Regions from separate parts of the Pseudomonas sp. GWSMS-1 genome, predicted to be linked through region 3. Evidence: riboswitches for the same ligand, from Rfam matches in the RefSeq annotation. Region 3 holds a riboswitch; each other region holds the start of a gene.

The links. Region 3 has a riboswitch for cobalamin ahead of btuB (TonB-dependent vitamin B12 receptor). Riboswitches for the same ligand answer to the same signal wherever they lie in the genome.
Region 1: linked by a shared signal. The riboswitch ahead of cobW (cobalamin biosynthesis protein CobW) and the one ahead of btuB (TonB-dependent vitamin B12 receptor) in region 3 are both predicted to bind cobalamin.
Region 2: linked by a shared signal. The riboswitch ahead of ACEPAJ_RS02145 (TonB-dependent receptor domain-containing protein) and the one ahead of btuB (TonB-dependent vitamin B12 receptor) in region 3 are both predicted to bind cobalamin.
Region 4: linked by a shared signal. The riboswitch ahead of cobG (precorrin-3B synthase) and the one ahead of btuB (TonB-dependent vitamin B12 receptor) in region 3 are both predicted to bind cobalamin.

Annotation. Positions count from the first base shown of each region.
Region 1 is NZ_JBMHHV010000005.1:3,898,756-3,906,420, reverse strand. Features, by position in the region: gene glmS (glutamine--fructose-6-phosphate transaminase (isomerizing)) at 1-1,163, shown strand, start outside; gene ACEPAJ_RS21815 (hypothetical protein) at 1,178-1,408, shown strand; partial or broken gene ACEPAJ_RS21810 (YoaK family protein) at 1,433-2,161, shown strand; gene cobM (precorrin-4 C(11)-methyltransferase) at 2,215-2,970, opposite strand; gene ACEPAJ_RS21800 (cobalamin biosynthesis protein) at 2,967-3,404, opposite strand; cobalamin riboswitch at 3,494-3,688, shown strand; gene cobW (cobalamin biosynthesis protein CobW) at 3,789-4,844, shown strand; gene cobN (cobaltochelatase subunit CobN) at 4,851-7,665, shown strand, end outside.
Region 2 is NZ_JBMHHV010000003.1:244,041-251,705, reverse strand. Features, by position in the region: partial or broken gene ACEPAJ_RS02160 (biotin carboxylase N-terminal domain-containing protein) at 124-405, shown strand; partial or broken gene ACEPAJ_RS02155 (carboxyl transferase domain-containing protein) at 622-1,548, shown strand; gene dxs (1-deoxy-D-xylulose-5-phosphate synthase) at 1,670-3,565, shown strand; cobalamin riboswitch at 3,632-3,847, shown strand; gene ACEPAJ_RS02145 (TonB-dependent receptor domain-containing protein) at 3,948-5,819, shown strand; partial or broken gene ACEPAJ_RS02140 (cobalamin-binding protein) at 5,863-6,659, opposite strand; gene ACEPAJ_RS02135 (MFS transporter) at 6,659-7,075, opposite strand; gene ribA (GTP cyclohydrolase II) at 7,072-7,665, opposite strand, start outside.
Region 3 is NZ_JBMHHV010000005.1:1,670,543-1,678,207, forward strand. Features, by position in the region: gene bluB (5,6-dimethylbenzimidazole synthase) at 1-104, opposite strand, end outside; gene ACEPAJ_RS11280 (cobyrinate a,c-diamide synthase) at 101-1,414, opposite strand; gene cobO (cob(I)yrinic acid a,c-diamide adenosyltransferase) at 1,414-2,025, opposite strand; gene ACEPAJ_RS11290 (hypothetical protein) at 2,025-2,597, opposite strand; gene btuB (TonB-dependent vitamin B12 receptor) at 2,608-4,494, opposite strand; cobalamin riboswitch at 4,594-4,822, opposite strand; gene ACEPAJ_RS11300 (hypothetical protein) at 4,888-5,208, opposite strand; gene ACEPAJ_RS11305 (O-methyltransferase) at 5,224-5,886, opposite strand; gene ACEPAJ_RS11310 (C40 family peptidase) at 5,920-6,444, opposite strand; gene ACEPAJ_RS11315 (C40 family peptidase) at 6,606-7,220, opposite strand; gene ACEPAJ_RS11320 (NAD-dependent deacylase) at 7,297-7,665, opposite strand, start outside.
Region 4 is NZ_JBMHHV010000005.1:3,885,502-3,893,166, reverse strand. Features, by position in the region: gene ACEPAJ_RS21760 (SulP family inorganic anion transporter) at 1-1,335, shown strand, start outside; gene cobJ (precorrin-3B C(17)-methyltransferase) at 1,451-3,112, opposite strand; gene ACEPAJ_RS21750 (precorrin-2 C(20)-methyltransferase) at 3,149-3,901, opposite strand; gene ACEPAJ_RS21745 (precorrin-8X methylmutase) at 3,898-4,524, opposite strand; gene cobG (precorrin-3B synthase) at 4,517-5,860, opposite strand; cobalamin riboswitch at 5,961-6,136, opposite strand; gene cbiE (precorrin-6y C5,15-methyltransferase (decarboxylating) subunit CbiE) at 6,195-7,397, shown strand; gene ACEPAJ_RS21730 (cobalt-precorrin-6A reductase) at 7,394-7,665, shown strand, end outside.

The DNA.
Region 1 (7,665 bases), 2.2 Mb from region 3:
CTGTAACGCGCGAGAGCGTGCAATACCACGAGGGTGCGGAAGCCGCCGACAAAGGCGAGTACCGTCACTTTATGCTCAAGGAAATCCACGAGCAGCCCAAGGTCGTGCAGCGTACCTTGGAAGGCCGTCTGGGCACTGATCATGTATTGGTGCAGGCGTTCGGCCCCCAGGCCGCCGAGCTGTTCGCCAAGGTCCGCAATGTACAGATCGTCGCCTGCGGCACCAGTTACCACGCCGGCATGGTCGCTCGTTATTGGTTGGAAGGTCTGGCCGGGATTCCCTGCCAAATCGAAGTGGCCAGCGAATTCCGTTACCGCAAGGTGGTGGTGCAGCCAGATACCCTGTTTGTCAGCATTTCCCAGTCTGGCGAAACTGCCGACACCCTGGCCGCGCTGCGTAATGCTAAAGAGCATTCACCTGGCAAGGGTGGCTACCTCGCCAGCCTGGCAATCTGCAACGTCGGCATCAGCTCGCTGGTGCGTGAGTCCGATCTGACCCTGCTGACCCAAGCCGGCCCGGAAATCGGCGTGGCGTCGACCAAGGCCTTCACCACCCAGTTGGTCGCACTGATGCTGCTGACCCTATCCCTCGGCCAGGTGCGCGGCACCCTGGATAAAACCCTGGAAGCCGAGTTGGTGGAAGAGTTGCGCCGGTTGCCGACCCGCCTCGGTGAAGCCTTGGCCATGGACAGTGTGGTGGAGAAGGTGTCCGAGTTGTTCGCTGAGAAGCACCATGCACTGTTCCTCGGCCGTGGCGCGCAGTACCCGGTGGCAATGGAAGGCGCGCTCAAACTCAAGGAAATCTCCTATATTCACGCCGAAGCCTACCCAGCTGGCGAGCTCAAGCATGGCCCGTTGGCGTTGGTAGACAGCGACATGCCGGTGGTGACCGTGGCGCCGAACAACGAGCTTCTGGAAAAGCTCAAATCCAACCTGCAGGAAGTCCGCGCCCGTGGCGGTGAGCTGCTGGTGTTTGCCGACGAGCAGGCGGGCATGAGCAATGGCGAAGGCACCCACGTGGTCAACATGCCGCACATCCACGACGCTCTAGCACCGATTCTCTACACTATTCCGCTGCAACTGTTGTCCTACTACGTGGCCGTGCTCAAGGGCACTGACGTTGACCAGCCGCGTAACCTGGCCAAGAGCGTAACGGTTGAGTAAGCAGGGGCGAGTTGATGCAGCGTGAAGAGATAAAAAATAAGCAGGCGCAGGGCGTAGTCTTTGATACGCATATCATCGTCAACCCGGCCAATACCCGGGAGTGGATCGTGCTGTTGAAGAAAGGCGCGGGCACCAGCTTCTTTCTGGTTGATGACCAGGAGCAGGTGGAGTCCTTCGCCGACCTCAATGATCTGATCGAAGAGTTACGCCTACTCGGCATCAAAGGCGCAGAGATTCATCTCTAACAGGCTGTCCACCAGGGTCACCCAATGCCCATTCGCTATGCGAGAAGTTTGACCGGCCGCACGCGCAGTGCGGCTGCCAACCGGCATCTGGGGTTTACCCTGGCCTTTGTTGCCGGCGCGATCAACGCCGGTGGATTTCTTGCCGTGCAGCAATACACTTCGCACATGACCGGCATTGTCTCGGCCATGGCCGATAACATCGCTTTGGGCGCGTATGAGCTGGTCTGGGGTGGCCTCGGCGCGGTGCTGTCGTTTCTGCTCGGCGCGGCGTGCTCGACGGTGATGATCAATTACTCACGGCGGCGGCATCTGCACAGCGAATACGCCTTGCCGCTGTTGCTGGAGGCCCTGTTGCTGCTGTGTTTCGGCTTTTTGGGTGCGTCACTGGCGTAGATTACCGGCCTGTTTGTACCGCTGACGGTGATGCTGCTGTGTTTCATCATGGGCCTGCAGAACGCGCTGATCACCAAGCTTTCAAACGCCGAAATCCGCACCACGCATATCACCGGAATCATCACTGATATCGGCATCGAGCTGGGCAAGCTGTTCTATTGGAATCGCACGCGCGGGCCTGAAATAGCCCGGGTGATGGCCGACCGTCAGCGGTTGCGGGTGCTCAGCCTGTTGGCGCTGTACTTCTTCCTTGGTGGGGTGATCGGCGCACTGGGTTTCAGCTACCTGGGGTACATCGCCACCGTGCCGCTGGCCTTGCTGTTGGTGTTGCTGGCCAGCGTGCCGGCGCTGGATGACCTGCTGTCACTCGCGCGGCGGGCGCTACGCCGCTGAAGTCGCCCGGTTGGTAATGCTCAAGCGTCTGACGACCTGAACAGATGACGATGCTCGGCGTTATACAGCGCCGAGTCGGCGAACTGTTCGGCGTGCAGCACGCGGCCGACGAGGATCAGTGCAGTACGGCGAAAGCCCTTGGCGCGCACCTGCTCCTCGATGGTGGCGAGCGTGCCACTGACCCAATCCTGATCCGGCCAGCTGGCCCGGTGCACCACCGCAATCGGACAGTCCGCTCCGTAGTGCGGCAGCAATTCGTCAACGATCTTACTTAGGTGTACCACGCCGAGGTGAATGGCCATGGTCGCACCGTGGTGCGCCAGATCACTCAGCTGCTCGCCCGCCGGCATCTCCGACTTGCTCGCATAGCGGGTGAGAATCAGCGTCTGTGACACCTCGGGCAGGGTCAGTTCGCTTTCCAGCAGGGCGGCGCAAGCAGCGGTGGCAGTGACGCCGGGAATGATCTGGAAGGGAATTTCCAGCCGACGCAGGTGGCGGATCTGTTCGCCAATCGCGCCATACAGCGACGGGTCGCCGGAATGCACGCGGGCCACGTCCTGGCCTGTGCTGTGCGCCTGGGCAATCAGCTCGATAATTTCATCCAGATGCAGTTCAGCGGTGTTCACCACCTGCTCAGCGCTATGGCCTTCCAACACCGCTGCCGGCACCAGCGAGCCGGCGTAGAGAATCACCGGGCAGCTGTGTAACAGGCGCTGGCCTTTGACGGTGATCAGCTCGGGGTCGCCGGGGCCGGCACCGATAAAGTAGACGGTCATGAAAAATCCTTGGCTGCAATCGACGCCAGCGCGCAGGTGGCGCTGGCATTACGGGTTTTGCCGCCGAGCAGGCGGGCAGGTTGGTCGCCTAGGCGTTCGGCCAGCGCCAGGGCGCAAGGTTCGGCGACTGCCGGACTACCGGTGGCGGCCAGGGTAATCGGCGAGCCTTGAACACCTAACTGATAGGGCTGCAGTTCTTCCGAGCTGAAACAGCTCAGCTGCAGGCCGAGGCGTTTGGCCAGTGCCTGCAGGGCCGGCTCGTCACGCTTGTGCGTGATGCTCGCCAGCCCCGCCAAGTTATCCACAGTCAGGCCATGCGCCTGCAGGCTGTCGAGCAGCAATGTGGATAAGTCCTCCAGGCTGCAGTCGCTGCGACATCCGAGCCCGGCGACCACTTGAATAGCAGCGGGGCAGTTATCGACAGGGCTGGGCATGATCTACGGCGCTCGGTTTGTGCGGCGGCGTAGCTGATCATGGCGGCTCTTACCGGTCAACCGTGATTGACCGGCCGTCATGGTCTGCGTAGCCTTGCCGCGTTCGAGGTTCTTCGCGGCTCTGCCGCGAAGCTAAGAGGGAACAAGGTGAATGCCTTGGCTGCCCCCGCAACTGTGAACGGTCGAAAGCCCTTCAATACACCACTGCCATGGGCGGGAAGGTAGAAGGGTCGCGCAGCGCGCAGACCGTGAGCCAGGAGACCTGCCTCGTCACGTTTTCGACAACCGGGCGGGGTGATCCGGTGGTGTTGGCTGACGCCCCGTGGCTGTCATGTCTGTGCCGCCTCCTGCTCGTCTTTCTTTCGACGTCACGCAGGACTCGCCATGCAAACCCTCGGCAAACTTCCCGTCACCATCGTTACCGGCTTTCTCGGTGCCGGTAAAACCACCTTGCTGCGCCACATGCTGGAAAACGCGGGCGGTCGGCGTATCGCTGTGATCGTCAACGAGTTCGGCGAGCTGGGCATCGACGGCGAAATCCTCAAACAGTGCTCCATCGGTTGCAGCGAAGAAGAAGCCAACGGCCGCGTCTTTGAGCTGGCCAACGGCTGTTTGTGCTGCACCGTGCAGGAAGAGTTTTTTCCGGTGATGCGCGAGTTGGTGGCACGCCGTGGCGACCTCGACCATATCCTGATTGAAACCTCCGGTCTGGCCCTGCCCAAGCCGCTGGTTCAGGCCTTCAACTGGCCAGAAATCCGTAACGCCTGCACCGTTGATGCGGTGATCACTGTGGTCGACAGCCCGGCTGTGGCCGCCGGCACCTTCGCTGCCTTCCCTGATCAGGTTGATCAGCAGCGCAAGCTTGACCCAAACCTCGACCACGAATCGCCGTTGCATGAGCTGTTCGCCGACCAACTGGCAAGTGCTGACCTAGTCATCCTTAATAAAGCCGACCTGCTCGACGCCGACGCCCTGGCAGCGGTGCGCGCCGAAGTGGCGGAAGAGTTGCCGCCAGCGGTGAAAATCATCGCAGCCCACGGCGGTGAACTGCCGCTGAACGTGCTGCTGGGCCTGAACTGCGAAACCGAGCTGCACATTGAAGGCCGCAAAACCCACCATGACCTAGAAGGGCATGAAGATCACGATCACGACGAATTCGACTCGTTCCACGTGGAACTACCGGAGGCCGAGGAGGCGCGTTTGCTGGGCGCATTGAAGGACGCAGTGGCCAAGCATGGCATTCTGCGCATCAAGGGTTTCGCGGCGATTCCCGGCAAGCCGATGCGCTTGCTGCTGCAAGGTGTTGGTCAGCGTTTCGACAAGCACTTCGACCGCGCCTGGCAGGCCGATGAAGCACGGGTCAGCCGCTTGATTGTCATCGGTCAGCAGCTTGATCAGGCCGCTATCACCGCTGAATTGCAGGCGGCACTGGCGAACTAAGCCCCCATGCACCTAATCCGTACCCAGCCTGGCAGCCAAGTGCCGGTCGACAGCATCGCCGACCTCGGCCAGACCCCGGCCGAGCTGGTGATTCTCTGCACCGGCGATTCGCAGCTGTCGTTGCTGGCAGAGGTGGCGCGGCAGTTACCCGAGGATTACCCGAGCCTGCGCCTAGCCAGTCCGGCGCAGCTGAGCAATCACGCCTCGGTGGACCTTTATGTCGAGCAGGTGCTGCAACACGCCAAGGTCATCCTGATTGCCGTGCACGGCGGCGTCAGTTACTGGCGCTACGGCATCGAGCGTTTGGTTGAGCTGGCCGAGCGCGGTGCGCGGGTGATTATGGTGCCTGGCTGCGACAACCCTGACCCCGAGCTGATGGGCCTGAGCAATGTGCCGCAGGCTGAGGCCGAGCGGCTCTGGCAGTTCCTCCGTCAGGGCGGCGCGCAGAATGCTCGGCAGCTGTTTAATTGCACCGCTAGCCAGTGGTTGCAACGAGACTATGCCTGGGTCGAGCCGCAGCCGTTGCCGCGCGTGGGCCTGTATCACCCGCAGCAGGCCAGCGCGGTGTTGGCCGACTGGCAGGTCAATTGGCAAGCCGCTGCGCCGGTGGTGGCGCTGCTGTTTTATCGCACCCAGGTGCAGGCGGCAAACACCGGCTTTATCGACGTGTTCTGCCAATGCTTGCAGGCTCAGGGTCTGAATCCGCTGCCGATTGCCGTGGCCAGCCTCAAGGAGGCCGCCTGCCTAGCCCAGGTCGAAACCTGGCTGGATGACACCGGCACGGCGCTGATCATCAACACCACCGCGTTCGCCTTGTCCAACCCGGAAGCGCCGAGTGCGCGGCCATTCCGCCGCGATATCCCGGTGCTGCAGGCCATTTGCTCGCTGGATAACCATGCGCAGTGGCACGCCAGCGCCCAGGGCCTGGGCTCGCGTGACCTGGCCATGCATGTCGTGTTGCCCGAGCTGGACGGCCGGCTGATCACCCAGCCGATCAGCTTTAAAGGCCTGGCCTGGCGCAGTGAGCGCAGCCAGAGCGATGTGGTGTGTTATCAGCCGCATTTAGCGGGGATGGATTTTGTCGCTGAGCTGGCGCGCAACTGGATCGCCCTGGCCGACAAGGCCAACGCCGACAAACGCATCGCCCTGGTGCTGGCCAACTATCCGACCCGCGACGGGCGCATCGGCAACGGCGTCGGCCTGGACACCCCGGCGGCGGCGCTGAACATCCTCCAGACCATGCAGCAGCAGGGTTACCCGGTGGATAACCTGCCGGCGAGCGGCACTGCACTTATCCACAGCCTGCTCGGCGGGGTGACCAACGACCTTGATAACCTGGACCTGCGGCCTTGCGCGCAAAGTCTGGCGCTGGACGATTACCTGGCGTTCTTCCACAGCCTGCCGCAAGCCAATCAACAGTCGGTGCTTGAGCGCTGGGGCGCACCTGAAACGGATCCGATGTTCCGCAGCGGGCGGCTGATGATCGCCGGCCTGCGCTTCGGCCTGACCTTTGTCGGCATTCAGCCGGCGCGCGGTTATCAGCTGGATGCAGCGGCGGTGTATCACGACCCCGATCTGGTGCCGCCGCATGGCTACCTGGCGTTCTACTGCTGGTTGCGTAAGGTGTTTGCTGCCGATGCAGTGATCCACGTCGGCAAGCACGGCAACCTGGAATGGCTGCCGGGCAAGAGTGTCGGTTTGTCCGCGCAATGCTGGCCGAGCGCGATTTTTGGCCCGCTGCCGAATATCTACCCGTTTATCGTCAACGATCCGGGCGAGGGCGCGCAGGCCAAACGGCGTACCCAGGCGGTGATCATCGACCACCTGATGCCACCGCTGACCCGCGCCGAAAGCTACGGTCTATTGCGTGATCTGGAGCGCCTGGCCGACGAGTATTACGAGGCCAGCCAGCTCGATCTGCGCCGCGCCGCCGAGCTGCGTGGCGAGATTCTGCTCAAGGTGCGCGAGGCCAGCCTGGATCGTGAATTGGGCCTGCAACTCAACGAAGACCCCAACAGCTGGCTGCCGCAGCTCGACGCCTATTTATGTGATTTGAAGGAATCGCAGATACGCGACGGCCTGCATGTATTCGGCGAATCACCGGCCGGCACGCTGCGCCGCGATACCTTGCTGGCGCTGCTGCGCATCCCCCGTGGCGACGGCCAGGGCAGCAATGCCAGCCTGCTGCGCGCCTTGGCCAGCGATCTGCAGTTGGACTTCGACCCGCTCGACTGCGACATGGCCGCGCCCTGGCAAGGCCCGCGCCCGGCGCTGTTGGCAGGGTTAAGCGATGAGGCCTGGCGCAGTGCCGGCGATACCCGCGAGCGTTTGGAGCTGTTGGCCCTACGCCTGATTGATACCGCAGATGGAGAAGCCGTGGGTGCGCAAAGTCGCCAGGTGCTGCAGCGTTTGCGTGAGCAGATCGCCCCCTTGCTGGATGCCTGCGGCGCGGCTGAGATGCACGGCCTGTTATCGGCCCTGGATGGGCGCTTTGTCCCTGCCGGGCCGAGTGGCGCGCCGAGTCGCGGTCGCCTTGATGTACTGCCCACTGGGCGCAATTTCTACAGCGTTGATGTGCGCAACCTGCCCACGCCGACGGCCTGGCGCATCGGCGTGCAAGCGGCGGATCGGCTGCTTGAACGGCATTTGCAGGACCACGGCGACCACCTGCGTCAGCTCGGCCTGTCGATGTGGGGCACGGCGACCATGCGCACCGGCGGTGATGACATGGCCCAAGCCCTGGCGCTGATGGGTGTGCGCCCGGTGTGGCAGGCCGGCAGCCAGCGCGTTGAACGCTTCGAGGTGCTGCCGTTGACGCAAC
Region 2 (7,665 bases), on a different contig from region 3:
TTGGTCGAACTCGTTACACTAATCAGCATGGTATCGACGATGGTGTCGTAGCGCTCAAGGGGGCTATCTGGATATGGATCAGCTAATCGAAATTGCCAAGGCCAAGGGCAGCAATGCCGTACACCCAGCTATGGCTTTCTCGCGGAAAACGCCGAGTTCGCCCGCAGCTGCCAAGCCGCCAGCGTGTGCTTTTTGGCCCCAGTGCTGGGGTGCTGCAACGGCTTGGCGAAAAGGCCGAGCACTGCGACGTACCGCTGGTGGTGGGTATTATTCGAGCAATCAGCCCGGATGAGGCCCACGGCTTTCTCTCAGAGCATCATCGCAGCAGCACTCAAGCTAGCCGCCGCGGCGGACTACCAAGGCCTGAGCACCTTTAAATTTCTACTGGATACCGAGCAGCCTTAGTGTTTCTACTTTATGGAAGCAAACCCGCGCATCCAAATTGAACACACCCTCACTAACCGAACTCGGCCTGCTGCAACCGCCACTGCTCAATGGCTGCGCCGTGCAACTGCGGATTAACCTGGAAAGCATGAGCAGCGATTGCAGCACACGCCCGGCCGCAGGCAACCTGATGCCCTACCAGCCGCCCAGTAGCGCTTGCCGCTGGTACTGTTTGCCGAGGGCGGCGGCCTGGGCAGCTTCAAACCGGAACAAGTCGGCCCAGTCAGCGTGCAGGCGCCCAATGGCGTCATCGACGTTTTGGTGACAGATGAAACCGAGGCCGTGCAGGTCGCCAAACAATACCTGAGCTACTTCCAGGGCACGCTAAGCGACTGGCAATGTGCTGATCAGCGCGAGCTGCGCCATGTGATCCCGGAAAACCGCCTGCGCGTGTATGACATCCGCCAGGTCATTGCCACGCTGGCCGACCACGACTCAGTGCTGGAACTGCGCCGCCAGTTTGCCCCGGGGCTGATCACCGCGTTTATCCGCATTGAAGGCAAGCCCTTCGGCCTGCTGGCCAATAATCCCGCGCACCTGGGCGGGGCCATCGACGCAGTGGCAGGCGACAAAGCCGCGCGCTTTATGCAGCTGTGCGATGCCTTCGATATTCCGCTGCTATCGCTGTGCGATACCCCCGGTTTTATGGTCGGCCCGGAGGCAGAGAAACAGGCCACGGTGCGCCATGTGTCGCGCATGTTCGTTGCCGCCGCCAGCCTGACAGTGCCGTTTTTCACCGTGGTGCTACGCAAGGGTTACGGCCTCGGCGCGCAAGCCATGGCCGCCGGCAGCTTCCATTCGCCGCTGTTTACCATCGCCTGGCCCAGTGCCGAGTTTGGCGCGATGGGCCTGGAGGGTGCGGTACGCCTGGGCTTTGCCAAGGAGCTGGCAGCTATCGAAGAACCCGCCGCGCGCCAGCAGCTGTTCGACAAAATGGTGGCCAAGGCTTACCAAAACGGTAAGGGCATCAATATGGCCAGCTTTCTGGAGATTGATGCGGTGATCGACCCGGTGGAGACCCGCGCCTGGCTGCTGCGCGGCCTGAATGCAGCGCCAACGCCCACGCCGCGCACCGGCAAGAAGCGCGCAGTCGATACCTGGTAAGCCACTGACCGTAGCCCGGATGCAATCCGGGCAACAGCAGCGTTGAACCGAAGCATGTTTGGGCAGTTTCCGGCGCATCGGGTAAACTGCCGCATCTTTTGCTCCTATAACGATCTGCCCGATGCCGACGACCTTCCACGAGATTCCCCGTGAGCGCCCGCTGACGCCCCTTCTAGACCGCGCCAATACGCCGGACGAGCTGCGCCGCCTGGGCGAAGCCGAGCTGGAAACCCTGGCCGACGAGTTGCGCCAGTACCTGCTGTATACCGTCGGGCAAACGGGTGGGCATTTCGGCGCGGGCCTCGGTGTAATCGAGCTGACTGTAGCGCTGCATTATGTCTTCGATACGCCGGACGACCGCCTGGTGTGGGACGTTGGCCACCAAGCCTACCCGCACAAGATTCTCACCGGCCGTCGCGAGCAAATGGGCAGCCTGCGCCAGAAGGACGGCATCGCCGCCTTCCCACGCCGCTCGGAAAGTGAATACGACACCTTCGGCGTCGGCCACTCCAGCACCAGCATCAGCGCGGCGCTCGGCATGGCCATTGCGGCGCGCATGCAGGGCAGCAAGCGCAAATCGGTCGCGGTGATCGGTGATGGTGCGCTGACCGCCGGCATGGCCTTCGAGGCGCTGAATCACGCCAGCGACGTCAAAGCCAACATGCTGGTGGTGCTCAACGACAACGACATGTCGATCTCGAAAAATGTCGGCGGTCTGTCCACTTACCTGGCCAAGATCCTCTCCAGTCGTACCTACGCCAACATGCGTGAAGGCAGCAAGAAAGTGCTGTCCAAGCTGCCCGGCGCCTGGGAGATCGCGCGCAAAACTGAAGAACATGCCAAGGGCATGCTGGTCTCCGGCACCCTGTTCGAAGAACTCGGCTGGAACTACATCGGCCCGATCGACGGCCACGACCTGCCCAGCCTGCTCGCCACCCTGCGCAATATGCGTGACCTCGACGGTCCGCAGTTCCTGCACGTGGTGACCAAGAAAGGTAAGGGCTTTGCGCCAGCCGAGGCCGACCCGATTGGCTATCACGCGATCACCAAGCTGGAGCCAATCAACGCCCCGCCCGTGGCCAAGCAGCCAACAGGCCCGAAATATTCCAGCGTATTCGGTCAGTGGCTGTGCGACATGGCCGCGCAAGACCCGCGCCTGGTCGGTATAACCCCGGCGATGAAAGAAGGCTCGGATTTGGTGGCGTTCAGCGAGCGTTACCCCGAGCGCTATTTCGACGTGGCCATCGCCGAACAGCACGCGGTGACCCTGGCCGCCGGCATGGCCTGCGACGGGGTTAAGCCGGTGGTTGCGATCTACTCGACCTTCCTCCAGCGTGCCTATGACCAGCTGATTCATGACGTAGCCGTACAACACCTCGACGTGCTGTTCGCCATCGACCGTGCAGGCCTGGTTGGCGAAGACGGCCCGACCCACGCCGGCAGCTTCGATATTTCCTACCTGCGCTGTATCCCCGGCATGCTGGTGATGACGCCGAGTGACGAGAACGAACTGCGCCGCATGCTCACCACCGGCCACCTGTTCGATGGCCCGGCAGCCGTACGCTACCCGCGCGGCACAGGCCCTAATGCGCCCATCGAGCCAGGCCTTGAGCCTCTTGAAATTGGCAAAGGCATCATCCGCCGCCAGGGCAAACAAACCGCCCTACTTGTGTTCGGCGTACAACTGAGCGAAGCACTCAAGGTCGGCGAAACGCTCGATGCCACCGTAGTCGACATGCGCTTTGTCAAACCGCTGGACGAAGCCCTGGTACGCGAACTGGCCGCCAGCCATCAACTGCTGGTAACGATTGAAGAGAACAGCGTGATGGGCGGTGCCGGCAGTGCGGTCAGCGAGTTCCTTGCCCGCGAGAACATCCTCAAACCGCTGCTGCACCTGGGCCTGCCTGACTACTACGTCGAGCACGCCAAACCCACGCAGATGCTCGCCGAGTGTGGGCTGGATGCTGCCGGCATCGAAGCGGCTATACGCGCCCGGCTCGCACTACAGGCTGTATGAGTACCGCTCATCCAGCGCTGAACGCCGCTTGCTTGTAGTTCATCCCACCGCGCATTAAGGTGCGCGACGTTTTACTTCCAACAAGGTGCGCCTCTTTATCCGTAAAGCGGCGTTAAACGGGAAGCCGGTGCGCTCATAAAGAGCTATCCCGGCGCTGCCCCCGCAACGGTAATCGACCGCAGAGCGAGTCTGCACGCAGCTTCATCCGCCACTGGGCTACCCCGGGAAGGCGAAGCGGCGCACGTCGAGAGCCCGGAGACCGGCCTTATTGGATGTGACTGGTGTTGCGGAGGGCATCACCGTCAAGCTCAGGCTGCGTCCGCGCGCCCGTTCTTGCACCTGCCCTCCTCAAAAGTCTTCCGACCTTTTGAGGATTCTCTACGTGAAATTGTCCCGCCTTGCCCTGGCCGTGGTGCTTGCGCCGCTGACTGCTCATGCGAACCCACTCCAATTGCAGCCATTGGTTGTGACATCCGGGCGGTATGCTGAACCAATCCAACAGGCGACCGCTGCAACTACAGTATTTACCCGCAAAGATATTGAACGCTTGCAAGTGCGCAGCGCGGCAGAGCTGCTTGAGCGCGTGCCCGGCGTCAGCGTCAGCCGTACCGGCGGAGCAGGTAGCCAGACCGGTCTGTTCGTGCGCGGCACCTCAACTGCACAAACCCTCGTCCTGGTAGACGGCCAGCGCATTTCTGCTGCCTCCAGCGGCACCAGCAGTCTGGAGTTCCTCAGCCCGGAGCAGATTGAGCGCGTTGAAGTCGTACGCGGCGCGCGTTCGGCGCTCTATGGCTCGGATGCCATCGGTGGCGTCGTGCAGATTTTCACCCGCCAAGGCAGCGGTGACGGCCTCAAGCCCTATGTACGCTTTGGCGCCGGCAGCAACCAGACCTTCGAGCGCAGCCTTGGCCTGTCCGGCCGCGATGCACAGACCCGCTTCAACCTGGGCGCCGCCCTCGATGAAACCCAGGGGATCGACGCCACCCGCGATAACTTCGGAGCCAACGGCGATGACGATGCCTATCGCAATAAATCGCTGAGCCTGAACCTCTCGCACCGCTTCAATGACGATTTGAAAGTCGGATTCAGCGCGCTCGATCAACGCGGCCAAGCCGAGTTCGAAGACCTCTTCAGCGCCTCACTGCCCACTACCGACTTCCAGCTGAGCAGCCTGTCCAGCCACATCGATGGCAACATCAACGACACCTGGAATAGTCGCCTGGAATTCGGCCACAGCGAGGACAAGCGCGACACCGGCAACGACCAGACAAACGCCAGCGCATTCTCGTTCTACAGCTTTAATACCTACCGCGACTCGGTCAACTGGGTGAACACCCTGACCCTCAACGAGCGCCATCAAGTGCTGCTGGGTGCCGACTGGTATGAGGATCGCGTGAATGGCAGCGAGGACTTTACTGAGGACTCGCGCTGGAACCAGGCAGGCTTTATCCAACACCGCTACAACGCCGACTCTTTTTCTACTGAGCTGGGTCTGCGCCATGACAGGAACCAGCAGTTCGGCAGCGAAAACACCTGGAGCGCGGCGCTAACTGTGCCGTTCAGTCACAAAAACGATTTGATCCTGTCCTACAGCGAAGGCTTCCGCGCACCGACCTTCAACGACCTGTATTACCCCGACTTCTGCTTCGGCGGCTTTTGCTCCGCCAGCGCCAACCCCGACCTTAAGCCAGAAACCTCCAAAAGCTATGAAGCGCTATGGCGCAACCGCTACAGTGAAACCGGCGCGCTGGAACTGTCGCTGTACCGCATCGACCTGCAAGACGCGATTGTTCTCGACCAGAACTTTATTCCGCAGAATGTGCAGACCGCTCGCATCAATGGCTTCGAAGCTGCGCTAAAGCAGGAGCTATTCGGCTGGCAGGGCAACTTGGCACTCGCGCTGATCGACCCACGTGATCGCGACACGGGCAACACCCTCGCTCGCCGCGCCAAACGCACGCTGAGCATGGATCTGGATCGCGAGTTCGGCGCTTTTTCTGCCGGCATCAGCTGGCGTGCAGTCAGTGGCCGCTACGACGACGCCGATAACACCCAAGAGCTGAGTGGCTATGGCCTGCTCAGCCTGCGCGGTGCCTGGCAAGCGAGCCAGGAGGTGGCATTCAACCTGAAGCTGAATAACATCTTCGACAAGGATTATGCCGAAGCAACTTACAAAACCAACAATGGCCGCTACGGTTTCAACACCGAAGGGCGCACTGCACTGTTTGCCGTGACTTGGACGCCTCAGCTCTGAGGCGCCAACTGAAACGCGCACTAAGCCCCGCAACATGCGGGGCTTAGTGCGCGCTGGCCAGCACCTGACACAGACGCTCCATCGCCCCCAACATCTGAAAGCTTGGCCGTTCCAGGCCATCATCGGGCACTAACCAGAGCTGATCCAGCTCAACCGCGCGCACGACTGGCCAGTTACGCCAGGCATCTAGTTGCGCCTGGCTGCCGGCCAGAATCACCTCGGGGTTGCGCTGCAAGACGGCCTCGACACTCACTTGCGGAGCCGGCAGGCTCAGGTCGGCAAAGATATTTTCGGCACCACAAACACGCAGGGCATCGCTAATAATCTGCTGGCCGCCAAGGGTATACATCGGTACATCCCAGACCTGGTAAAACACCCGCAGTGGCTGTGGACGGCGATAGCGTTGAGCTAAACCAGCCATCCCATCAAGAAATTGCTGCTGCAGGCGCAAACCTTGTTCGGCACGACCGATACGCGTACCGATCTCGACAAACTGTTGCGCCAGGTCGGCCAGCTTGCGCGGTTTAACGACCAACATAGGGATGCCAAAGGCCTGCAACTGCTGACGCTGCGCCCGGCTAATGCTCTCAGGCAAGAGCAACACCAGGTCAGGCTGCAGACTGATGACGCGCTCCATTTCCAACTGTCCGTAGCGCCCGACGGAAGGCACATGCGCGGCCGCAGGCGGGCGCGGCCCCGCATCAAGCACGCCCACCAGCAGGTCGACGGCTCCGAGTTCAAGCACGATTTCAGTTACAGAGGGCCCAGACTGATCAGCCGCTCGGCGCCCGCTGCCGGCCAGGCCAGCAGCGCCAACAGGGCCACAACAAGCGCGCGCATCAGCCGAGTTGGCGAGGGATGCGGTAGAGGTAGAGCATGACGACGCTGGAAATCGCCAGCAGGATCAGCGGAATCGCTTCCAGGCCGGCGAACACCGCAACGGCCGCAATCCAGGCCGGCGCTGCGGCACCCAAAAACCCAAGGCGTCGAACGCGCGCCAACTCAAGCCAGGCATCGTGTTCGGCGGCAGTATCGAGGGCTTTTTCAGTGGCCACCAAGGCGCGCTTATAGCGGCTGAACAAGGGCAAGCTGGCAAACATTGAAGCCAGGCCGGCGATAAACAGCGGCATGGTCAGCAAGCCGGTCTGCTGCTCAGCCCCAAACAGCAGGTTGAGCACAAACAGCGGCAGTAGGGTTACGGCCAGCTGCCGCCACCACTCCAGCGCCAGCCGCCGGCGCACTTCGCTGCGTGTCACAGGCTTTCCTCAACCTCGCCCTGGTGCAGGCTGCCGAGCATATGCCCGAGCTTGCCAGCCTTGGTCGCGAGGTACTTTTTGTTATGCGGATTGTGGTCGATCTGCAACGGCACACGGGTTGCCACATTGATGCCCATATCGCCCAGCGCCTTAACCTTGCGCGGGTTGTTGGTCATCAGCTTGATCTGGCTAATGCCCAGATGATCGAGCATCGGCAGGCAGATTGCGTAGTCACGCTGATCGGCGCCGAAGCCCAGGCGCTCGTTGGCCTCGACTGTGTCAGCACCGCCATCTTGCAGCTCATAGGCGCGGATCTTGTTCAGCAGGCCAATACCACGACCCTCCTGACGCAGATAGAGCAAGACGCCACGGCCTTCATCCGCAATTGCACGCAGCGCCGCTTCCAGCTGGAAGCCGCAGTCGCAGCGCAGACTGAACAGCGCATCGCCGGTCAAGCACTCGGAGTGCAAGCGGCCCAAGACAGGGGCGCCATCGGCGACATCCCCAAAGGTCAGGGCAACGTGTTCCTTGCCGGTGGCCTCTTCGAGGAAGCCATGCATGGTGAATAGGCCAAAAGGCGTAGGCAACTG
Region 3 (7,665 bases):
TCAGGAGCCACCTCACCGCCGCTGAAATGGCGCATATCACGGCGCTCGGCAATAGCGCGGTAGACCGCTGCGCGCTCCTCTGGGCTGAAGGCGTGCTCACTCATGCTGGCGCTCCGGGGCTGAACAATGCTGCCGCTGCAGCCGGGTCGGACGGCAGATAGAAATGGATATAGGACGCCGTCAGCCGGCCCTGGCGATAGACCGCCTCGGCGGTGCGTTTGTAGTTAGGGCACTCGCCACGGGTCAGCGGTTGCAGCTCACTGCTCAAGGCTGAGTAGTGGAAGCTGTGGCCGCGCAACAGGCCCTCCGGCAGTTCGGCTTGCTGCAAGGCCATGGCGGTCATGCGTGGTTGCAACGTCGCCTCGCCGTTTAACAAGCCGAGCATCTTCCCACTCGCGCCCTGCTTGTCAGTCAGCTTGTCGAGCAGGTAAAGCATGCCGCCGCACTCCGCGTGAATCGGCTTACCCGCCGCATGGTGCGCGCGAATAGCCTGCGCCATCGCCTGGTTGCCCTCCAGCTGCGCCAAATGCAGCTCCGGGTACCCGCCAGGCAGATAAAGGCTGTCGACCTCGGGCAGCTGCGCATCGTTCAGCGGCGAGAAAAACGTAAGCTCGGCACCCAACTCACGCAGCAAATCCAGGTTGGCCTGATAGAGAAAGGCAAAGCCGCTGTCTCGCGCCACACCAATGCGCACGCCCTTAAGCAAGGGCGCAGGCCTTGCCTGCTCAGGTGCGGCGAAGCTGACAGGCGGTGGCAGCGCCGTATCGGCGCTGGCAGCCAAGGCATCGGCAGCGGCATCGAGGCGCGCATCCAGGTCGGCCAATTCAGCGGCCTGGACCAACCCCAAATGGCGGCTCGGTAAGGCGACTTCGGCGCTACGCGGCAATGCACCGTACCAGCGGATTGAAGCCGGCAAGGCGTCGCGCAAAATCTCGCCATGGCGCACGCTCCCGACCCGGTTACCCAGTACCCCGGAAAACGGCAGATCCGGTTGGAAGGTCGCCAGACCATGGGCCATGGCGCCGAAGGTCTGGGCCATGGCTGAGCCATCAATAACCGCCAACACCGGCACAGCGAAGTGACGCGCCAAGTCGGCCGCCGATGGATTGCCATCAAACAGCCCCATCACCCCTTCGATCAGAATCAGATCGGCTTCGCCAGCCGCTTCCCAGAGCAAGCGCCGGCTCTCGTCCGCACCGACCATCCACAGATCGAGCTGATACACCGGTGCACCGCTGGCGCGGGCCAGAATCATCGGGTCGAGAAAGTCCGGGCCGCACTTAAACACCCGCACACGCCTGCCCTGGCGCGTATGCAAACGCGCCAGCGCCGCTGTCACAGTGGTTTTACCCTGGCCGGAAGCCGGCGCGGCAATCAACAGTGCGGGACAGGCACGTGCAGCGCAGTCGCTCATTAAAACTCGACTCCCTTCTGCGCTTTGACTCCGGCTTTGAAGGCATGCTTGACCAAGCTCATTTCGGTCACAGTGTCTGCTGCCTCAATCATCCCCGGCAACGCGCCGCGGCCGGTCACCACCACATGCTGTAACAGCGGCCGGGCTTCGATATCGGCCAGCACCGCATCCAGCTCCAGATAGCCGTATTTCAGCGCGATATTCAGCTCGTCCAGCACCACCAGGCCAATGCCCGGATCGTTAAGCAGCTGCACCGCCACTGCCCAGGCCTCGCGGGCCTTGTCGATGTCGCGCTGGCGGTCCTGGGTTTCCCAGGTAAAGCCTTCGCCCATCACGTGGTAGCTGACTTCATCAGGAAAACGCCGGAAGAACGCTTCCTCGCCGGTGCTGGCTGCGCCCTTGATAAATTGCACCACACCCACTTTGATACCGTGGCCCAGCGCGCGCGCGACCATACCAAAGGCGCTGCTGCTCTTACCCTTGCCGTTACCGCTGTGCACCAGCAGCAGCCCATACTCGTCCTGGGACTGAGCGATTTTTTCATCGATCAGGGCTTTCTTTCGTTGCATCCGTGCACGGTGCCGCTCGTCACGTTCGATAGACTCAGTCATCACTTGGCTCCCAGGCTAAGGCGCTGGCCAAACAGCGCCAACGAAGCAATATAAAGCGCACTGCCCACCCCGACATAAAACGTCATGTTGGACAAAAAGCGCGGGTAGTATTCGACGATACGCGGCAGCCAGGCCGCCAGAGTCGGCTCAGGATAACGGCCGGAGAAGAAGTAAAAACCACCGCCGGAAATCAGGTAGCAGACAAAAGCGCTGACCGCGACAACCGCAGCCAACAGCAACAGGCTTTGCAAGGTGTCACGATGCCAGCCGGCATACAGTCGCCCGCCCAGCCACAGGCTGGCGTAAGCCGGCACCAGCAACCAGTATGCGGGCGACAGGCACCAGTCACTCACCGTACCGCTGGTCATCATAGAGAAGTCCAGGGCACTGGCCAGCACAAACAGGCCAGCAAAAACCCAGCGTGGTCGCAACAGCACGCCGGCCAGGAAAAACACCGCCCAGGAGGCGCTGGGCAGGTTGATGCTGGCGAAGTGACTGCCACGCGTCATGGCCAGCAGCAACGCCAGGACGATGCCCGTTAGTAGCTGAGCACGGGTTGAAAGAATGGGCATGGGTATCTCCTCAGAGCGCTTGGTAGCGCAGGGTCAGGTAAAAGGCGCGGCCAGGTTGTTCGTAGGTCTGCGCCGTTTCGTAGTCACGGTCGAAGAGGTTGCTGACCTTGGCCTGCAGACGCCATTCGCTGTCGATGTGGTACTCGCCACGCAGATCGACCAAGGCATAGCCGGGCAGGCGTGAATCTTCGGTGTTGCTGGCGTCGTTAAACCGCTGGCTGGCAGCGAACAACGTGGCACCGACGCCAAACGAGCCGATGCGGCGGTCGGCGTCGATATTGAAGGTGCGCTTGGCTCGCCGCGCCAACTGATGTCCATGGTTTTCCTGGCTACGGTCCTGCGGGTCGAGCAGCGTCAGGGTGGCTGCTAGGTCCCAATTCTCCAGCTGCGTACGCGCACTCGACTCGAGGCCGCGAATACGCGCGGATTCGACGTTCTGTGGGCGCATCGGCTTACTACCGGCCCAAACAATCAGGTCGTCGATCTGGTTTTCAAAAACGCTGAGACGCCATTCACCCCAGCCAGCATCGCCCTGCAGGCCGAGCTCGTAGTTTTCCGACTTTTCCGGTTTAAGGTCGGGGTTACCCGCGGTGGAACCGCTGTTCGGGGTATACAGGTCATTAAAGGTCGGCGCACGGAAGGCGGTACCGTAGGCAGCACTCAACGTCAGACTTTCGCTGAGCTCGTAGCTCCAGCCTAGGTTGCCAGTATCGTGCTCGCCGAACTGCTGGTTGTCGTCGCGGCGCAACCCGACGGACACGCCATGTCGACCGAAACGGCCCTGGTACTGAGTGTAATAACCGCGATTATCGCGGGAGTCCTCAGCATAGGTGTCGGATGTGTCGATACGGTCCTGCTGGTAATCAAAACCCAGGCTCAACAGTTGCTCGGGCGTCAGGCTAAAGTCGTTCTGCCAAGCAAAGGTGTCGCGCTCGGTGTCGAAGCGCGAGTAAAAACCTCCATCCCGGAAGTTGTCGGTGCGATCTTCGCTGTGACCGGCCTGCAAGGTCACATCCCAGGGCTCTAAGGGAGTGAAACGGGCACGCCCGCCAAGCACCTGTTGCTCTCCATCGGCATAGCTGAAGCGCCCGGTTTTGCCGGAGCTGCTGCGCAGGTCCTGGTCGCTGTGGATGCTCGATTGCAACCAACTGCCGTCCAGCTCCAGGCCGTTAACGAAGCGGTAGCCACCGCGCAATGAACCGGCCAGCTGGCGATAGCCATCGGCGTCTGGCTCGTAGGCACCTACGGCGCTAGGCCGGTAAGCGCGGGCATTAATCCCGTCGGTATCTTCGCTGCTCACGCCAAGGTCAAACCAACCATTCTGCGAACCACCGGCCAGGCCAGCATTAGCGCTGTGGCTGGAGCGCGTGCCGGTACCCAACGCCAGGTAAGGTTTGAGCCCCTGCTTTGCGCCGCGCCGGGTGAAAATTTGAATCACCCCGCCGAGCGCCTCGGAACCATACAGACTGGAACGCGGGCCGCGCACCACCTCAATGCGTTCGACCAGCGCTAATGGAATGTCCTGCAGGGCGGCAGCACCGGAGGTGGCGGAACCCACCTTAACCCCGTCAATCAGCACCAATAGCTGCTTTTCACTGGTGCCACGCAGGTACAACGAGGTGCTTTTGCCGCGGCCGCCATTGCTAACGATCTGCACACCGGCGAGGCCGCGCAGCATGTCCGGCACGCTCTGCGCCTGGCTGCGCTCGATATCTTCACGGGTAATCACACTGCTCGACGCCACCGAGACCAACGGCGTAGCCGTACGCGTGGCGGTGACCACCTGCTGAGCGAGGTTGAGGGGTTCTGCTTGTGCCGTTAAAAAAGGACTACAGCCCAGCCATAAAAGAACGGCCGGACGTTTATAAAAGGTGCGAAACAATGCCTGATTCTCCATCGCGCCGCCCGCGCGATACTGCTGAATAAAACATTGGGAGAACAGCATAGGCAGATAGAGCAGCAATACAGCCACATCAGCCCGGCAACGCCCTCCGCAATGCCGTGGATGCAGCAGGCCGGTCTCCGGGCTTACGAGTGGAACCTTGAGGTTCCCGGATCGCGCCTTCCCATGCCGGTGGGCACAGTGGCTAGTGGCGATCTTTGACTCGTTTACCGTTGCGGGGGCAGCGCCGAAATAGTTGCGTGGTTAACACGTAACGCACCGGCTTCCCTGTTTCACCCTTTGAACGCTATGCGTTTGGGGCACCTGTTGCAGGCGCGCAGGGTAGAGACTTGCATACAGAGCGTCAACGCATAACGCCGCGCATAGCGCCGACGCCTCACGTGCCACTCAATGCCGCGGCATAAAACCCGCCGGCTTGCTCGCCAACCACTCAACAAAGGTACGCAAGCGCTCATCACTGAGCAGGCTGTCACGATTGTTGTAGGTCAGCGCCAGCTCTTTTTCGCTGAACAGCCGATGGATCTGGTTGTGACAGGCACGGCACACCCAGAGCGTGGCGCTGATGCGCTCACTTTTGCCGAAGCGTTTTTGCACGTAAACCTTGTTGTGCAGTGCCTTGGGGATCAAGTGATGGCGCGTCAGCAGCGCAGCGCGGGCGCAAAGTTCACAGGCGTCAGGTTGTTCGGGCAGGCGAATCGGTTCGGGCATACAAGCAACGCCGGCTCAGCGTTTACGGCACAGGCTCAGGCCATCGCCGAGCGGTAGCAGGGACAGGTCGATGCGCGGGTCATCACGCAGCGCCAAGTTGAGCGCCTGAATCGCTCGGGTGTCAGCGCCCTCGGGGCTCTGTTCAAGCACCCGGCCACTCCACAAGGTGTTGTCGAACAGAATCAGCCCACCCTGACGTACCAGACGCAGGGCGTGCTCCAAATAAGCCGGATAGTTGGCTTTGTCGGCGTCGATAAACAGCAGATCAATACGCCCTGTCAGCCCTTCAGCTGCAAGCGCTTCCAGGGTTTGCAGCGCCGGCGCTAGCCGCAGCTCAATACGCTCAGCGAGGCCCGCCTCAGCCCAGTAACGTTTGGCCGTGGCGTTGTAGCCGCCGGGAATGTCGCAACAAATCAAGTGGCCATCGCTCGGCATGGCCTGGGCCATACAGATAGCGCTGTAACCGGTGAAGGTGCCGACTTCGACAATCCGCCGCGCGCCGATCAGCTGTACCAACAAGGCCATGAACTGGCCCTGCTCGGGGGCGATTTGCCAGCGTGAATGAGTCAGCAGAGCGGTTTCTTCGCGCAGACGCTTGAGCAGTGGCGTCTCGCGCAGCGATACATCCAGCAGGTACTGATAGAGATCAGCATCGAGATTAAGCGTTTGAGTGGTCATAAAAGCCCCTCTACAAATACCCAGGGCTGGGCCTCAGGGGTTACCCGCCAGCTCCGGGGTGAACACACGCTTGGCATTCAAGTAAGTACGCTGCCAATACGTATTGCTCAGGCTGTCCAGGCGCACAGTGCCGCCGCTGGAGGGCGCATGCACGAAGCGGCCATTGCCGACATAAATACCCGCATGGCTGACCTGGCTGCCGCCACTGGTGGCAAAAAACACCAGATCACCGCTTTGCAGCGCATCGCGCCCAATGCCTGGGGCGCGCATGCTGATCAGCTCACGGGTAGTGCGCGGCAGCTTGATGCCTGCGGCATCACGGTAAACAAAGCCGATCAAGCCGCTGCAGTCGAAGCCGCCTTCGGGGGTATTACCGCCATAGCGATAGGGCGTGCCTACCAAGCCCAGCGCACGAAATAGCACATCATCAGCATTGCCGTTAAAGCTGCTGATGGGCTGATAAACAGTGGGTTGCGGGGTTGGCGCGGGCGCTTGACTCGCGCAGGCGCTAAGCAGCGCGGCCAACACAATCAAGCTGATACGGGAGAATGCGGTCATGGACAAGGCGATCCTGAGCCGGGATGCGCCCTACTCTGCCGGCTTGCACATGCGAGTGCAAGCTTTAGCTTTGCTTGGCAGGTTGTTGAAATCTATCGAGATACGTCAGAGAGGATAACGGGCTACAGCGACCTTAACGTTACGGCCGCTGCACGCCGCACTCAAGGGTTACGTACGAGCGACTCGGTTGGCGCCAGCGCCAAGGCCCGCTTGGCCTCGATAAAGGTGCGCTTCCAGTAGCGATCATCCAGGCTATCGACCCGCACACCGCCGCTGCGACTGCTGGAAGAATGGATGAATTGATCATCACCCATGTAGATGCCGGCATGGCTGACGCGACCACGGCCGTTGGTGCTAAAGAACAGCAGATCGCCCGGCTTAAGGTCATCACGCTCCACCAATGGTGCGTCGATATTGATCATATCGCGGGTCGAGCGCGGCAACTTCAGGCCGGCCTCTTCTTTAAACAGGTAACCGATAAAACCGCTGCAATCGAAGCCGGAACTTACCGAGCCGCCACCAAAGCGATAGCGCGTACCTACCAGTGACAGACCGTGGGACAGAATGCCGTCAGCCAGTTGCGGGAGTTTGTATGCCTTTTCTTCGGTGAAATCGCCAAGGGCGGCTTCTTTGGCTTGCTCATCAAACTCGGCAAGGTCTGTCGAGGAGAACACTGAAGATTGAGTGGTCAGCTCCGGTTGCGGAGCATGGTTGGCGCAGGCGGCCAGGACCAGGGAGAGTGCAATAGGCACGAGGGGTGCGAGGCGTTGGAGCATGGGCACGACCGTGTCGGTGGATTTCATAAGAGCGCGACTATGCCCTCTATGACATGCATTTGCAAATTCTATGGCTCTAAATGTGACTCAGTAGTTCTGGCAAAACATCTAAAGCGCGCCCTTGCAAATGGACATCCACCCTATTGCTCAGGTCGCTGCGCTGCGGATTGATATCGGCGGTGAATCCCCCTGCTTGCCGGGTGCGCAGCAACGGCTCGACGATGTAGGGAAAGCTGGCGCTGGTGCCGACGCTGATAACGACATCAAAGCCCTTGCCTAACTCGGCATACAGCGAAGCGATGGCCTGCTCCGGCAGCATTTCTCCAAATAGCACCACGGGCGGGCGCAGTATGCCGGCGCATTGCCGGCATTTGGGTGGCAGCGGCCGCTGCAAATGCGCGGCCAGTTCGGCATCCACAGCGCCACAAGACTGGCAATATAAGGG
Region 4 (7,665 bases), 2.2 Mb from region 3:
GGGCTCTACGGCGCCTTTATCATCTGCACCCTGACTGCCCTATTTGGCGGGCGGCCGGGCATGGTGTCTGGTGCTGCCGGATCGATGGCCGTGGTGATCATCGCGCTGGTGGTGCAACACGGCGCGCAGTACCTGCTCGCTACCGTATTGTTGGGCGGATTGCTGATGATCGCCTTCGGTCTGCTGCGTCTGGGCAAGCTGATCCGCATGGTGCCGCACTCGGTGATGCTCGGCTTCGTTAACGGCCTGGCGATCATCATTGCCCTGGCCCAGCTGGAACACTTCAAGGACGGCGAGGCCTGGCTTAGCGGCAACGCGCTGTATTTGATGCTCGGGCTGGTGGCGTTGACCATGGCCATCGTCTACCTGTTGCCGCGCCTGACCCGTAGCGTGCCGCCAGCGCTGGTGGCGATCCTCGGCGTGGGCCTGGCGGTGTACCTGCTCGGCCTGCCGACCCACACCCTGGGCGATATGGCGCAGATTGCCGGCGGCCTGCCGGAGTTTGCCTTGCCGCAAGTGCCCTGGACCCTGGAAACCCTGCGCATCATCGCCCCCTACGCGATCTTGATGGCCCTGGTCGGTTTGCTGGAAACTCTGCTTACCCTGAACCTGACCGACGAAATTACCGAGAGCCGTGGCTACCCGGACCGCGAGTGCGTGACCCTGGGCGCGGCCAATATGGCCTCCGGGTTGTTCGGCGGCATGGGCGGCTGCGCGATGATCGGGCAGACCGTGATCAACCTCAGCTCCGGCGGGCGCGGCCGTCTTTCTGGCGTGGTGGCCGGGGTGATGATCCTGCTGTTCGTGCTGTTTCTCTCGCCGCTGATCGAGCGTATCCCGCTGGCTGCGTTGGTTGGGGTGATGTTCGTGGTGTCGCAGCAGACCTTCGCCTGGGCCTCGCTGCGTGTGCTGCACAAGGTGCCGCGCAACGATGTGCTGGTGATCATCGCCGTGACCACCATCACCGTGTTCACCGATCTGGCCACCGCCGTGCTCTGCGGCATCGTCATAGCCGCGCTCAACTTCGCCTGGCAGCACGCCCGCGAACTCTACGCCGAGAGCCATCTGCAGGCCGACGGCAGCAAACTCTACAGCCTGCACGGCACGCTGTTCTTCGCCTCGACCACGGCCTTTCTCAACCAGTTCGACCCGGCCAATGACCCGGCCGAGGTCACCCTGGACTGTCGCCACCTGAGCTTTGTCGACTACTCGGCCATCGCCGCGCTAAAAACCCTGCGCGAACGCTACAGCAAAGCCGGCAAACACCTGCGCGTGCTGCACCTGTCCGAACGCTGCAAGCAACTGCTTAAACGCTCGGGCACGCACCACGATTGAACTCGTAGGATGGGTTGAGCGCAGCGATACCCATGCTGCTGCCAACCCGTCATCTATGAGCCGTCGTAATCCATGATGGGTATCACAGGCTCAACCAGCGTGGTCCGACCACATCCTACAGCTGTGGATAACTCCTCGGCGTATACACCCACTCGCCACCCTCGGCACGGGGGAAACGGCAGGTTTGGCTGGAGCCGATGATCACCAGGGTGCGCATATCGACCATTTCTGGCGTGAGTTCGCCCAGCGTCAGGGTACGCAGGGTTTCGCCGGGGCGGCCGATATCGCGGCCGAGGACCACCAGGGTCTCGGGCGTGCGCTGCTGGCGGACGATCTCCAGGGCAGAACCGAGCTGCCAGGGGCGGGCTTTGGAGATGGGGTTGTAGAAGGCCATCACCAGATCGGCGGCGGCGGCGTGGGCCAGGCGCTTTTCGATAATGGCCCAGGGTTTGAGGTTGTCGGATAGCGAGATCAGGCAGAAGTCGTGGCCCAGCGGCGCGCCGGCCTTGGCGGCGGTGGCCAGGGCGGCGGAAACGCCGGGGAATACCTGTAGATCGACGCGCTGCCATTCGGCGTCGCACGACTCGTGCAGGGCTTCCAGCACGGCGGCGGCCATGGCGAATACGCCGGGGTCGCCGGACGACACCACCACCACCCGGCGGCCGCTGGCGGCCAACTCGAAGGCATGGCGGGCGCGCTGCATTTCTTCACGGTTATCGGTGCAGTGGCGCACCTGTTCCGGGCGTAACGGGCCGGCCATGTTGATGTAGGTTTCGTAGCCGAGCAGGTCTTGCGCTTCATCCAGCGCCTGACGCGCGGCGGGCACCATAAATTCCGCCGCGCCGGGGCCGAGGCCGATCACCGTGAGGCGACCACGCGGGCGGCCAAGCTGCGTGGCGTCGATGGGCGCAGCGGCCAGCAGCAGGTGCAGATTGGCGTGTTGGCTATGCAGCGGCGGCAGTTGGCTGGCGTCGTCGATAAAGCGCAGCGGCAGTTTGAGCTGCGCGGCGGCGCTGTGCAGTTCGGCGTTGGCCATCAGCTTTGGTGCGGCCAGCAGGCAGGCCAGGCTTTGCGCGGCCAGGTTGCTGCTGTGCAGGGCTTGCTGCAGTTCGCTAAGCAAATCGGTGCCGGCGCGCTCGACCCATACGGCGACTTGCTGCGGGTGGATCAGCAGTTCATCGGCATTGGCCGCGCGGCTGTGCGGGCTGATATGGATCACCCGCGCGGCGTGGTTATCCACCGGCAACTTGGCCTGGGCCAGCCAGGGTGCATCACCCTCGATACGCACGGCCTGGCCGCCGAGCAGGTCGCTGACAAAGCCTTTGCCCTGCTCCAAGTCGGCCAGCACATAGCCGGATGGCGGCTCCAGCAGGCAGGTGCCGAAGCGCAGTTCGCCGCTGGTGGTGATCGCCGCGCTGACCTCTAGGTGCGCGGCAAGCTCCCGCGCCATGCGGTTGACCCCGCCGAGACCGCCGAGCAGCGGCACCACGGCGCTGCCATCTTCAGCCACGGCCAGCACCGGCGGCTCGCTGTCTTTCTCGCCCAGTACAGCGGCCAGGCTGCGAATCACAATGCCGGCGGCGCACAGCACAATCAGCGGCGTGCCGGCGCGGTAGAGCGTGCGCAGGGTGTCGCCAAAGTCTGCATAGATGCGCTCAACGTCCGTCACCCGGCTGCGCAGGCCGTGGATCTCGGCCTGTGGATAAAGCACCTGGATACGCCGCGCGCAAGGCAGGGCGGAGGGGCCGAGGATGATGATGGCGGGAGCGGCGGTCATAAGGTGTTCCATAGTTGGCGGGGCGCGGTGGGCGGATCAACCGCGCCATTTCTCGCCGGGAATGACGATCATCGAGAAATACGGCGAGGACATCGGCTCCACTTCATCCAGCGGCACGATGCGTTGGTTGCCCATGGTGGCGCGTTCGACGTAATGGGCACGCTGATCGATGCCCAGCTCCTGCAACACGCGACGGACTTTCTCGAAGTTGCGCCCCAGCTTCATGATCACGGCGGCTTCGGCGTCGTGCAGACGCTGCTTGAGTTCGGCCTCGGGCAGCACGCCGGAGAGCACGCTCAGGCTTTGGTTGCGGTACACCAGCGGGGTGCCGAGCACCGAGGCGCAGCCGAGCATGGAGCACACGCCGGGCACCACTTCCACCTCGTATTGGCCGGCCAGGCGGTCGTGTAGGTACATATAGGAGCCGTAGAAGAACGGGTCGCCTTCGCAGATCACCGCGACGTCCTGGCCGGCGTCGAGCCGGGCGGCGATCTGCACCGCGCAGGTGTCGTAGAAATCGCTGATCACATCTTCATAGCTCAGCGGCGCGGCGAGTTTTTCTGTGGTCACCGGGTACACCAGTGGCAGGCGCTGCTGCGTATCGGTCAGGTGCTGCTCGATGATGCCGAAGGCGTTACCGCCCTGGCCCTGGCTGGCTTTGGCCTTGGCCACGAAGTAACCGACCACATCGGCCGATTGCAGCAGGCGCAGGGCCTTGAGGGTGATCAGTTCGGGGTCGCCGGGGCCGACGCCGATCCCAAGCAAGCGGCCTTTTTGTACGCTCATCACTCCACCTCCGTAGCCAGGGCGTTGACCGCCGCTACCGCCATGGCGCTACCGCCGCGACGGCCACGCACGATCACATAGGGCACGCCGCGGCTGTCGGCTGCCAGCGCATCCTTGGATTCCGCCGCGCCGATAAAGCCCACCGGCATGCCGATAATCAGCGCCGGTTTTGGCGCGCCGGCGTCGAGCATTTCCAGCAGGTAGAACAGCGCGGTGGGCGCGTTGCCGATCACCACCACGCTGCCTTGCAGGTGCTCGCGCCAATGTTCCAATGCGACTGCCGAACGGGTATTACCCAGTGCGCGGGCCTGCTCAATCACGCCGTCGTTATGCAGGGTGCAGATCACCGGGTTATTCGCGGCCAGGCGCGGGCGGGTGATGCCCTCGGCGACCATCCGCGCATCGCAGAGAATCGCCGCACCCTTGGCCAGTGCCGCGCGGCCAGCGGCGCCGGCACCGGGCGAGAAGCGCAGGTCCTGCACCACATCGACCATGCCGCAGGCGTGGATAATCCGCACGGCGAGCTTTTCCAGATCGGCCGGAATGGCACTGAGGTCGGCCTCGGCGCGGATGGTGGCGAACGATTGGCGGTAGATTTCCTGACCGTCGCGGATGTACTCAAGCATCGCTGTTTCCTGTTGCGCAGTGGGCGGCGAACCAGTCGCCGGCCTCGTCGATAGTCATGGCGCTGGCCAGCAGTTGGCCGAAACCGGCCGCCTCGGGCGTGCGTTGATAAAGCTGGTAATGCCCGGCGCTGCTGGCCAGCAGAGTAAAGGGCGCGGTATGCGCGGCGGCGCAGGAGCGTGGGCAGGCGCTGAGATGCACCTGCGGCCGCGCTGTGCTGGCGCGCAGGCGCTTGGCGAGCAGCAAGGCGTCGGCTTTGCTGTCGGCCAGGCCCTTGGCGCAGGCGGCTGAGCCGGTGCAGGCGATCAGATTGCTAAGTGGTTCCTGCGCATCGATCAGCAGGCCCAGTTCGGCCAGTTTGTGCAGCAGGTAGTCTGCCGAGTGCTCGGGGATATTTGGTAGCAGCAGACCCTGCCAGGGTGTCAGGCGCAGGCTGGCATCGCCGTAGTGCTCGGCCAAATCGGCCAGGGCGTTGAGTTGTGTGGCGTCAATCCGCCCCAAACGCACGGTGGCGGCGACCATGCACAGCCCCGTCTGCTGCTGTGGATAAATACCGATTGCAGCGTGCTGGCTAGCCGGTTGGCGCTGCCATTCCAGCGGGGCCGGCTGGATGGCGAAGGGCAGGCGCGCCTGTAGCTGTTGCAGCAGTTGGCTGTGGGAAATCACGCTGAGCAGTTGACGCATACGACTGTGCGCGCTGCCGGCCAGCTTGAGAAACAGCATCAGCAGCTGCTCGATCAGTTCAGCGGCCTGCTCGACCCGAATCGCCCCGAGTGGCGTATCCGTTGGGCAACCGGCCAACCCGAACGCCAGCCGCGCCGGCGTGCCGGGCAGGGCGCTGAGCCAGATATCGTGCGGGTGTTCGAGCATTGCCAAGGCTTCGCCGCCGTCCAGCTGCAGGGCGAACTTGGCCGACAGCCCATGCAGCGCCGGGGTGTTCTGCAGCAGCTCAAGCAACGCGGCGGCCAGTGGGCGGGTGTCGAGCAGGGCCTGCGGATCGAGGCCGGCAGCGGGGCTGAGCAGCAGGTTGCGCACATCGTCGGCGGCCGGGTTGCTGGGGCCGAGATCGGCGGCGAGCAGGCGCTCGATCAGCTCGGCCTGTTGGCCGGGCAATACGCCACGAATCTGCAGATTGCTGCGGTTGGTCAGCTCCAGCACGCCGCTGGCGCAGCGTTTGGCGGCCTCGGCGATGGCGCGTGCCTGATTGCTGCTGAGCACTCCGCCGGCCAGCTTGACCCGGCAGATACCACCGTCCAGCGCCTGAACGATACGCAGCAGGCCGGGGCACGCGCTGGGGCGTGGTAGTGACGGATCGACGGTGGTGGAATGGTCGCGCAACGGGTTCACCAGCAACTAAGACGCGGCGACCGAACCAGCAGAGTTCACCCTGGCACAGGGGAACTCAATGGCATCGGTACACCCCGCCCGATGTTGGCACTCGCGACTAGCGTCGTCGGCAGGTCTCCTGGCTGACAGGTCATCATCTGCCGCGGCCTTCCCGGTTACCCAGTGGCACAGTTGCGGCAGACTCGCTGTTTACAGTTGCGGGGGCAGCCACGGTTTAACCGTGTTCCCTCTTAGGCCCGTTAGGGCACCGACGAAGGCTGTATTATGCCCGCTTTGTCTAACGCGCAGACACCCTTGCTCGTTAGGCGGGTACAGAGGAGTGGCTATGACAGCCTGGTTAACCCTGGTTGGGATCGGTGAAGACGGCTACGCCGGCCTGGGCGACGCGGCGCGCCAGGCGTTGAGCGAGGCGCACTGCATCGTCGGCGGTGCCCGTCATTTGGCGCTATTGCCGGCCGATCTGCCAGGGCAGCACGAACTGTGGCCCAGCCCATTCAGCCTGGAGCCGGTGCTGGCGCGACGCGGTACGCCGGTGTGTGTGCTGGCCAGCGGTGATCCACTGTTCTACGGGGTGGGCGCGAGCCTGGCGCGGCAGTTGCCGGCTGAAGAATTGCGGGTGTTCTCGTCGCCCTCGTCAGTGTCACTGGCCGCCGCCTGTATGGGTTGGCCGTTGCAGGAGGTGACGGTGCTGTCGTTGGTGGCGCGGCCGTTGGCGGCGCTGCAGGCGCAGCTTTTCCCCGGCGCGCGCTTGTTGCTACTGAGCAACGACGGCGACAGCCCGGCAGCGGTGGCCGAACTGCTGCGCGCACGTGGTTTTGGCCCCAGTCGCTTGACCGTGCTGGAGCATCTGGGCGGCGCTCAGGAGCGGCGTATCGACGGCTTGGCCAGCGATTGGTCGCTGCCACGGGTGGCCGACCTCAACCTGCTGGCGGTCGACTGCCTGGCCGACGCTGATGCGCGCTTGTTGCCCGTCACGCCGGGTTTGCCGGATGCGCTTTATCAACACGACGGCCAACTGACCAAGCGCGATGTGCGCGCGATCACCCTGGCGCGTTTGGCCCCGCAACCCGGCGAGCTGCTTTGGGATGTGGGTGCCGGTTGCGGCTCCATCGGCATCGAGTGGATGCGCGCGCACCCTAGCTGCCGGGCCATCGCCATCGAGGCCGACGCTGGGCGTCAGGCGCATATCCAGCACAACCGCGACACGCTCGGCGTGCCGGCTTTGCAATTGGTCGCCGGTCGTGCGCCCGAAGCATTGGCCGGATTGGCCGCGCCGGATGCGATCTTTATCGGTGGCGGGGTGACCATCCCCGGCGTGCTCGAGCAGTGCTGGGCCAGCCTGAAACCGGGCGGTCGGCTGGTGGCCAATGCCGTGACCCTGCAAAGCGAAGCCGCGCTGGTGGCCTGGCGCGAGCAGATGGGCGGCGAGCTGACTCGCATCAGCGTGGCCCAGGCGCAGCCGCTGGGTGGTTTCGACACCTGGCGCAGCGCCTTGCCGATCACTTTGCTGGAAGTATGCAAACCGTGAACCCTCGTATTCTGCTGCTCGGCGGCACCACCGAGGCGTTACGTTTGGCGCGCCGCCTTGGCCCTGAAAGCATCTACAGCCTGGCGGGTTTGGGCCGGGTGCCGGATGACTTGCCCTGCCAGGTGCGCGTCGGTGGTTTTGGCGGGGCCGAAGGCTTGGCGGCGTTTATTTACGAGCAGAGCATCGAGCTGCTGCTCGATCTGACCCATCCCTATGCCGCGCAGATCAGCGCCAATGCCGCCCAAGCTGCTGCGTTGAGCGGGGTGGC